3 regions of the Xanthomonas rydalmerensis genome follow, and region 1 is predicted to be linked to each of the others. Evidence: predicted binding sites of a transcription regulator. Region 1 holds the regulator's gene; each other region holds the start of a gene.
What was found. The regulator FliA, encoded in region 1, starts transcription of late flagellar genes. The targets are predictions, from matches to a motif close to TAAAGTTTNNCNNNCNNNGGCCGATAA.

Region 2: the regulator FliA is predicted to act here: its motif matches at 1,729-1,755, upstream of QN245_RS13305 (STAS domain-containing protein).
Region 3: the regulator FliA is predicted to act here: its motif matches at 1,625-1,651, upstream of QN245_RS21285 (methyl-accepting chemotaxis protein).

What each region holds. Positions count from the first base shown of each region.
Region 1 is NZ_CP126170.1:2,600,991-2,604,247, forward strand. Features, by position in the region: gene flhF (flagellar biosynthesis GTPase FlhF) at 1-627, shown strand, start outside; gene QN245_RS10925 (MinD/ParA family ATP-binding protein) at 614-1,498, shown strand; gene QN245_RS10930 (RNA polymerase sigma factor FliA) at 1,495-2,244, shown strand; gene cheY (chemotaxis response regulator CheY) at 2,264-2,656, shown strand; gene QN245_RS10940 (protein phosphatase CheZ) at 2,657-3,257, shown strand, end outside.
Region 2 is NZ_CP126170.1:3,167,616-3,170,872, reverse strand. Features, by position in the region: gene QN245_RS13310 (chemotaxis protein CheA) at 1-1,317, opposite strand, end outside; gene QN245_RS13305 (STAS domain-containing protein) at 1,331-1,651, opposite strand; gene mfd (transcription-repair coupling factor) at 2,101-3,257, opposite strand, start outside.
Region 3 is NZ_CP126170.1:4,997,969-5,001,225, forward strand. Features, by position in the region: gene QN245_RS21285 (methyl-accepting chemotaxis protein) at 1-1,598, opposite strand, end outside; gene QN245_RS21290 (choice-of-anchor Q domain-containing protein) at 2,156-3,257, opposite strand, start outside.

The DNA.
Region 1 (3,257 bases):
GTGATCGCCCTGATCGGCCCCACCGGTGCCGGCAAGACCACCACCATCGCCAAGCTGGCCTCGCGCTTCCTGGAGCGCCATGCCGCCCGCGACGTGGCCCTGGTGACCACCGACACGGTCCGCGTCGGCGGCCGCGAGCAGCTGCACAGCTACGGCCGCCAACTCGGCATCGCCGTGCACGAGGCCGACAGCGACGCCGCGCTGCAGCAGCTGCTGGAGCGCCTGGCCGACTACAAGCTGGTGCTGATCGACACCGCCGGCATGGGCCAGCGCGACCGCGCCCTGGCCGCCCAGCTGCACTGGCTGCGCGCCTCGCGTGTGGTCCGATCCTTGCTGGTACTGCCTGCCAATGCCCATTTCTCCGACCTGGACGAGGTGGTGCGCCGGTTCGCCGGCGCCGACCCACAGGGGGTCATCATGACCAAGTTGGACGAGACCGGGCGGTTCGGCAGTGCCTTGTCGGTGGTCGTGGACCACCGCCTCCCCATCACCTGGGTGACCGATGGACAGCGCGTGCCGGACGACCTGCACCGCGCCAACGCCGCCAGCCTGGTATTGCGCCTTGAAGATTTGCGGCGCGCTGCCGATAAGCCCTGTACTCCGGAGCAGACCCATGCCGTCGCGTGACTACGTCAATCTGACCAATGCCTTCCCCCTGTCGGCGACGCGTAGCGAACCGCTGGGTCCGGTGCGCACCATCGCCGTGACCGGCGGCAAGGGCGGCGTGGGCAAGACCAACATCTCGGTCAACCTGTCCATGGCGCTGGCCGACATGGGCAAGCGCACCCTGCTGCTGGACGCCGACCTCGGCCTGGCCAACGTCGACGTGCTGCTGGGGCTGACGCCCAAGTTCACCGTGGCCGACCTGGTCGCCGGGCGCTGCACCCTGGAAGAGGTGCTGATCGACATGCCCAACGGGCTGATGGTGGTGCCCGCCGCCTCCGGCCGCCGTTACATGGCCGAGCTGCCGCCGGCCCAGCACGTGGGCCTGGTCAACGTGTTCTCCGAGCTGCAGCGCGAGCTGGACGTGATGATCGTCGACACCGCCGCCGGCATCACCGACAGCGTGCTGACCTTCTGCCAGGCCGCGCAGGACGCGGTGGTGGTGGTCTGCGACGAGCCGGCCTCGATCACCGACGCCTACGCCCTGATCAAGGTCCTCTCGCGCGAGCGCGGCGTGGACCGGGTGCAGATCGTCGCCAACATGGTGCGCGACCTCAACGAAGGCCGCCTGCTGTACGACAAACTGAGCCGGGTCTGCGAGAAGTTCCTCGGCGACGTGTCGCTGAACTACCTGGGCTGCGTGCCGCAGGACGACTGGCTGCGCCTGTCGGTGCAGCGCCAGCAGCCGGTGGTCAAGGCCTACCCGTCCAGCCCGTCGGCGCAGGCGATCGCCGAGATCGCCCGGCGCACCGCGCGCTGGCAGGCGCCGACCGCCCCACGCGGCAACGTCGAGTTCTTCGTCGAACGCATCATCCAGCGCGGGGTGGCCGCATGAACGCCGCCGCCCACTACCGCGCCGTCCAGCGCAACAGCGCCAACGACTACATCGCCCAGCACTCGGACCTGGTCCGGCGCATCGCCCATCACCTGGCGGCGCGACTGCCGGCCAGCGTCGAGATCGACGACCTGATCCAGGCCGGCATGATCGGCCTGATCGAGGCTTCGCGCAGCTACGACGCCGAACAGGGCGCCTCGTTCGAGACCTACGCCTCGATCCGCATCCGCGGCTCGATGATCGACGAGATCCGCCGCGGCGACTGGGTGCCGCGCTCGGTGCACCGCCGCGCCCGCGACGCCGCCTCGGCGATCCGCAAGATCGAACAGAGCACCGGCCGCGCCGCCGCCGCCAACGAAGTGGCCGCGGCGATGGACATGCCGCTTCCCGAATACCTGCGTTTGATGGAAGATGCCGCCCGCGGCCAGGTGCTGAGCCTGGAGTCGCGCATCGAGGACCATGGCGAGCTGGATACCATCGCCAAGGGCGGACCCAATCCGCAGCAGATGCTCGAGCGCAGCGAATTCGGCCGCGAGCTGGGCAAGGCCATCGCGCAGTTGCCCGAACGCGAGCAGTTGGTGCTGTCGCTGTACTACGAGCAGGAATTGAACCTCAAGGAAATCGGCGCGGTACTCGGGGTCAGCGAGTCGCGCGTGTGTCAGATCCATGGCCAGGCCACGGTACGGTTGCGCGGACGCCTGAAGGCGTTCGGTGTCGCCGATGCCGGTCTGGAAGACGAAGAATAGGAACCCTTAGGAGTCAGTGGTGAACAAGAACATGCGGATTTTGATCGTGGACGATTTCTCGACGATGCGGCGCATCGTCAAGAATCTGCTCGGCGATCTGGGCTTCACCAACACCGCCGAGGCCGAAGACGGCAACAGCGCCCTGGCCGCGCTGCGCTCGGCACCGTTCGAGTTCGTGGTCACCGACTGGAACATGCCCGGCATGACCGGCATCGATCTGCTGCGCAACATCCGCGCCGACGACAAGCTCAAGCACCTGCCGGTGCTGATGGTCACCGCCGAGGCCAAGCGCGAGCAGATCATCGAGGCCGCGCAGTGCGGCGTGAACGGCTACATCATCAAGCCGTTCACCGCGCAGACGCTGCAGGAGAAGCTCGGCAAGATCTTCGAACGCCTGGGAGCGACCGCCTAAATGGAAGCCACCGCCGAACGTACCGCCCTGATCGAACGCCTGCAAGGCGCGCTGGACGCGCTGGAGAACGGCGACGAGGCCGGCTGGCGCAGGGAGATCGACACCCTCGCCGCCTGGCGCACGCGGCCGATGATGCAGGGCCTGAGCCGGCTCGCGCGCGATCTGGGTCAGGCGCTCGGCGAACTGCCGGTGGTGCCCAGCGAGGCCGGCGAGCTGGACGACGCCTGCTCGCGTCTGGACCACGTGGTGGAGATGACCGAACAGGCCAGCCACCGCACCCTGGACCTGGCCGAGGAATGCCGCGCGCTGGCCAACCAGCTCGCCGCCGGCGGCCTCAGCGGCGACCAGGGCGAGATCCTCGACAAGATCCGCCACAACCTCACCGAAATGGCCCTGGCGCAGAGCTTCCAGGACCTGACCGGGCAGATCATCCGCCGCGTCGCCGGTATCGTGCGCCGCGTGCACGAAGGCTTCGGCGCGCTGGGTCTGCCGCCGAAGGAAGAACGCAAACCCGACGGCAGCCTGGCCGGCCCGGCCCTGCCCGGTCTGGACCGCCACGGCGTGTCGCAGAACGACGCCGACGACCTGCTGTCCGGACTGG
Region 2 (3,257 bases), 570 kb from region 1:
TTCGATGCCGTGGTCCATGGCGTTGCGCACCAGGTGGGTCAGCGGATCGGCGATCTTCTCCACCACCGACTTGTCCAGCTCGGTGTCCTCGCCGTTGACCACCAGCACGATGTCCTTGCCCAGTTCGCGGGCGACGTCGTGGACCACGCGGTGGAAGCGGCTGAAGGTGCCGCCGATCTTGACCATGCGCAGTTGCAGCGCGCTTTCGCGCACTTCCTCGACCAGCCCGGCGAGGATCGAGGTGGATTCCAGCAACTGCGCATCGCCGGTGCGCTGCGCGTTGGCGCCGGTGCTGGCGACGGCGATGATCAATTCGCCGACCAGGTCGATCATGCGGTCGAGCTTGTCGGCGTCGACGCGGATCGAGCCGCCTTCGCCGCGTGCGCCCGCGGCCTTGGCCGTGCCGGCGCTGGCAGCGGTGGGCGCTGCCGCGGCCGGCGCGCCGGCCATGGCCGCTGCGGCCGCAACTGGCGCCTCCACCGGGGCGCTGGCGCTCTCGAATCCGGCGAAATCGTCGGCGCTGGCCTGGCTGCCGGCTTCGGCCACCAGCAGCGGCAGATCCAGGTTGGCGGCATCGCCGTTCGGCTCCACCGCCAGCACCTGCAGGTCGCAGTCGTCGCGCACGAATTCGAAGATGTCCTCGATCGCGGCCTGCTGCGCGTCGCTGCGCAACAGGATGTCGAAGCCCAGGTAGCAGGCCTCCGGATCCAGCTCCGGCAGCGCCGGCACGCGCTCGTGGTGGGTGCGCACCGCTTCCAGCGTGCCCAGGCTGCGCAGGCAGCGGATCAGGTGCAGCGGCGAATTGCCGAAGCGCAGCGCATCGGCGAACAGCTGCAGCGAGATCCGCCAGTAGCCGGTATGCGCGGGCGCGGCCGGCACTGCCGGCGTTGCCGTGGCGGCGCCCGTCGTGGCGGCCGGCGCAGCGGCAGGTTGCAGGTAGGTCTGCAGCCGTTCCAGCAGCGGCGCGCCCTCGGCGGCCAGCGTGGCTTCGTCGGCCTCGGCGCCGGCGGCGGCTTCCACCAGCGCGCGGATGTGGTCGCAGCAGGCCAGCATCAATTGGATCAAGTCCGAATCCAGCGCGACGGCGTGCTCGCGCACCAGGTCCAGCACGCTCTCCACCACGTGGGTGAAGCCGACCAGCTGCGCCAGGTCGAACAGGCCGCCGGAGCCCTTGATGGTGTGGGCGCCCCGGAAGATCGCGTTGACCGCGTCGGGACCGGCTTCGCCGCGCTCGGCTTCCAGCAGATTGCGTTCCATGTCCTCGAGCAGGTCGCGGCTCTCGGCGATGAAGGTCTGCAGCAATTGATCCATGTTCATGTCGTGCTGCCGATTAGTGAAGAGTGTCGTCGCCGACGCGCTCGAACGCGTCGCCCAGGCCGAGCAGGTCCAGCGCGTCGCCGACCGCCTTGCTGCAGCCCTCCAGCTGCAAGGGTCGCCCCAGGGCGCGCAGCGCGGCCTGGGTGGCCAGCAGCAACTGCACGCCGGTGGCGTCGATGTCGGCCACCGCCTGCAACTGCAGGCGTAGGCCGCCGGGATGCTCCAGCGCGGGCAGCAGCAGCGGCTTCAGTTCGGCCGCGCGGCGGATGGTCATGTCGCCGTCCACGCTCAACTGCAGCGGCGAATCCTGTTCATCGGGGGGCGTCGAACGCATGGCGGGTCTCCGGCAGTAGGGCAAATGGAAAGCCGGCGGCACGCCGTGAAGGGCATGTGTAGGCTTCGGTACCAGCGATATCGGCGCGGTCAGGAAATATTTAGGTTGAGTGACGCATTTGTCTCGCATGCCGGACACGGGCCTGAGTGGTTCAGATCCATGCCAGGACGCGCATCCCATAACCGTGCCGATTGGGGCAGGTTCCCAAGTCGTTGCACGTGCCGTGCCAATCGCGGCAGCGTGTGAAGGCGTCAAAAAGCTGCGCGACACGCAGGCGCAACGGCCGTCTTCACATGAAGACCCGGTTGCGTGGGGTGGTCAGCGAGGGTAGGCGCGCGCCTTACGCCACCGCGTGTGGCGGCGGCTTGTCAGGACGGGACGAGTGGGCGACCGTGGACATAAGCCCACGGTGGCGTGCGCGCAGACGCGGGCAGGATTGCCCGCGTCGCTCAGCGTGGCGACAGCGCGGTCAGCAGGCCGCGCGCGGCGTTGAAGCGATCGGCCGCTTCCGGCAGCGGCAGCTTGAGCTTCAGCTTGTCCGGGCCATCCATCGCGTACAGCTTGGGCTGCTTCTGGATCATCTGGATGATGGTCATCGGATCCACGTTGGGCTTGGCCTCGAACACCAGGCGCCCGCCGTGTTCGCCCAGTTCCAGCTTGCGGATGCCCAGCGCGTTGGCCTGCAGCTTCAGCTCGGCGATCGCGAACAGGTGCTTCACCGGATCCGGCAGCAGGCCGAAGCGGTCGATCATCTCCACCTGCAGTTCGCGCAAACCGTCGCTGTCGCGGGCGCTGGAAATGCGCTTGTACAGGGTCAGGCGCGTGTGCACGTCGGGCAGGTAATCGTCGGGGATCAGCGCAGGCACATGCAGTTCCACCTCGGCACCGCGCGCTTCCTCGCCGGCGTCCAGGTCCGGCAGCTTGCCCTGGCGGATGCTGCGCACCGCGCGTTCCAGCAGTTCGGTGTACAGGCTGAAGCCGACCTCGGCCATCTGCCCGCTCTGGTCCTCGCCGAGCAGTTCGCCGGCACCGCGGATCTCCAGGTCGTGCGTGGCCAGGGTGAAGCCGGCACCCAGTTCGTCCATCGAGGCGATGGCGTCCAGGCGCTTCTGCGCATCGGGGGTGATGCTGCGCCGGTCCGGCACCAGCAGATAGGCATAGGCGCGGTGGTGCGAGCGGCCGACGCGGCCGCGCAACTGGTGCAACTGCGCCAGCCCGAAGCGGTCGGCGCGGTTGATGACGATGGTGTTTGCGTTGGGGATGTCGATGCCCGATTCGATGATCGTGGTCGACAGCAGCACGTTGAAGCGCTGCTTCTGGAAATCCAGCATCACCTTTTCCAGCTCGCGCTCGGGCATCTGCCCGTGGGCGATGCCGATGCGCGCCTCCGGCACCAGCTCGCTCAGTTCACGCTGCATGCGGCCGATGCTCTCCACGTCGTTGTGCAGGAAGTACAGCTGGCCGCCGCGCGCCAGTTCGCGCTGGAAGGCTTCGCGCAGCAGCGCGTTGTCCCACTGGGTGACGAAGGTCTGCACCGCCAGCCGGTTCGGCGGCGGGGTGGCGATGATCGACAGGTCGCGCAGGCCGGCCATGGCCATGTTCAAGG
Region 3 (3,257 bases), 2.4 Mb from region 1:
GTCTGGATGCCGTTCATCGTGTCGATGACCTGGGCCACCACCGCGCCGCCTTGCGAGGCCACCGCGGTCGCGCCGATGGCCAGCTGATTGGCCTGGCTGGCGCGTTCGGCATTTTGGCGCACGGTGGAGGTCAGTTCCTCCATCGAGGCGGCGGTTTCCTCCAGGCTGGCGGCCTGCTGCTCCGTGCGGCGCGACAGATCGGCGTTGCCGGCGGCGATCTCGCCGGCGGCGCCGGTGATCTGCCCGGACGCATGCTGGATGCGGCCGACGATCCCGGTCAGCTGGGCCACCGTGGCATCGGCATCCTCGCGCATCTGCGCGAACACGCCCTGGAACTGCCCCTCCATGCGCGTGGTCAGGTCGCCGCTCGCGATGTCCTGCAGCAGCTTGGACAGCGCCTGCAGGTTGCCGTCGGTAGTCGCCATCAACTGGTTCAACCCCTCGACCATGTCGCGGAAGTCGTACTGGAAGCGCGCGCTGTCGCCGCGCACGGCGAAGTCGCCGGCGGCCGCGGCGTCGACCAGTTGCCCGATCTCGGCATTCATCGCCGACAGATTGCGCTTGACCTGGTCCATGGTCTCGGTGAGCGCGGCCTGCTCGCCGGGCAGGCGATCCATGTCCTGCGACAGGTCGCCGATCGCATAGCGTCCCATGATCTCGAGCAAGCGCTGTTGGAGGCTCACGTGCATGTCGAGCAACGCATTGCTCTCCCGCACCATGCGCGCGTACTCGCCGGGAAACGCGTGCTCGTCCATGCGCTGGCTGACGTCGCCGCGCTCGTGGTGCCTGGCCATCTGCGACTGCGCCGCCATCACCGCCTGCAGCTGCGCCTGCATGCGGTCCATGCTGGTCAGTAGGCGGCCGGTCTCGTCCTTGGGCTGCGGCGGGATCCGATGGTCCAGCCGGCCCTGGGCGATGGATTCGGCGATTTCGGTCGCGCGCCCGAGCGGTCCGGCCAGGCTGCGGGTGATCAGCACGCTCAAGGTCGCGCCGAGCACCGCCGCCAGCAGGCCGAACCCGATCAGGGCACGATTGCTGAAGAGCAGGGCCGCCTGGATCTGCTCGGAGCTGAGCGCGTTCTGCCGGATCTGCAGATCGACCGCGTTCTGGATCACCTCCACGCGCCGCGCCAGCAACGGCGCGGCTTCACCGTACAGCAGTTGCCTGGCCGCCTCGATCTCGCCGGCACTGGCCAGCGCCAGTACCCGGCTGTTGACCGACCGCGCCGCCGCCTGCGCAGCATGGATCTCCTTACGCATGGCCAGACCTGCCGCCGTGCCTGGCAGGGCGTCGAGGGCCTGACGAAGGCGGTCGTTGTCGGCGCGGATCTCCTGAATCTTGGCGGCGATCGCCGGACGCTTGTCGGCCGGCGACAGCATCATGTCGCGCAGGTAGCGCTCCGCGCTCATATTGTTGCGCAGCATGGTGTACAGCAGTCCGGTCTTCTGATTGTTTTCGTGGACGATCTTGTCGACCGCCTGGCGCACGTTGTGGAACTGGTAGAGCGCCAAGGTAGAGGAAGCGCCAAGCAGCACGATCAGCAGGCCGAACGACAGCGCAAGGCGCTGACTCACCTTGAAGGAGTGAAAGAAATGCATCGGGGGGACTCGCGAGGGGGGTACCTTTATCGGTATCTGCATCGCGAACTTGACCCCGTGCGAGCGACCCAGGTCCCAAATCCGGAAAGTCGCAGGCACAGACGTCGCCGGCGCCGCGCCATCGCGCGGCACCGCCGATGCCCACGAAAGAAGATACGCCACCGTATTGCCCGCGGCGCGCGCGGCAGGCTCGAATGGCGTTGTTGGCGCGCACTGCAACGCGCGGTCATGCCTGCCGCGGTGGTAAGGTCTGCGCGGCGTCGGCCGCCGCCTGACGGACGTTGGCAGGCGCACCAGACAGGGTGCGGCGTATGTCGAGCGCACGGTCGCGGCGCGATCGCTCGGCGCGGGGGCCGCATGCAGCGGACTGGTCTGCGACCCGACACCATCGCAGTGCGTACGAAGGGGCCGCCGCGCCGCCTGGGTGCCGCATTACCGCATCGGCGCTGGAAGCGGCGTCGCCGCGCGCGCTTCTCATCCCGGCGACGGATGCGCGGTCGCGCCGGCCAAGCCGGCGCGACCGCGCATTGTCCTGCAGCTAACGACGGCCAACCGGCTTACTTGATCTCCACCGCACCCAGATCGCACACCGCGGTATTGCGCGGATTGCCGCGCTGGTCGATGGCGGTACAGCCGGCGCCGGCGTTCAGCGCGGGGCTGTTGGCCGCAGGCAGCTGGGTGAGCGTCGGTCCGCCATTGTTGGCGGGGGCGGACAGCAGTGGGTCGACCGCTTTCACGTTACCCGCGGCCAGGCAGGCGTTCGGCCAGACCGCGCCCTTGGCCGAGTACTCGATGAGGTTGTTGCCGGTATTGCTCTGGTTGTTGCAGAACACGCGCTCGGTCTTGGAGTACAGGATGCTGTTGCGGATGTCGAACTTGTCGCCGAACAGCGTTACCCACGGCGTGTTCTCGGCGAAGGTGACGTTGTTGAAGCGCACGCTGGGGCTGCCCTGGTCGCCGTTGGCCGGCTGCCAGCCGACATGCTGGATGGCCGCGCCCACGCCCTTGGCGGAGTTACCGTGGAAGGTGCTGTTGCTGACGTCGCAGGCGCCGTAGCAATCCAGGTACAGCGCGCCGGCGTTGCCCTGTTCGGCGGTGTTGGACAGGAAGCTGGTCTCGGCAATGTTGATGGTGCCCGGCGTGGTGATGGCGGTGCCGGCATGCGAGGTGTCGGTGAAGCCCATGCTGATGCGCGCACCGCCGCCCGGGCCACCGGTGGCGACGTTGTTGGCGAAGGTGGAGTACTTCACGTCGATGGTGTCCGGCGCATACGCCCACAGCGTGGCACCGCCGGACCCGTTGGCGGCGACGTTGTTGCGGACCACGGTGCCGCACATCGCCAGCGTGCCGCCGCTGCCGACGCCGCCCTTGAGATAGCCGGCCAGCGACGCACCGTCGGTGTCGATCGCCCCGCCGCCACCGAAGTTGCCGGCATCCGGGAATCCTTGCGGCGCATTGATCGCCTGGTTGTTGGCGAACTCCGAGCCGACGATGGTCAGCCGGCTGAGCTGGGTATACAGCGCGCCGCCGAGCCAGGAGGTGTTCTTGTAGAAGCCGCTGCGGACGATGGTCACCTCCGCGTCGCTGCCGGCGAAGATCGCGCCGCCGCCGATGCTGCTGCGGTTGGCCAGGAACTGGCTGTTGATGGCTTCCAGCTTG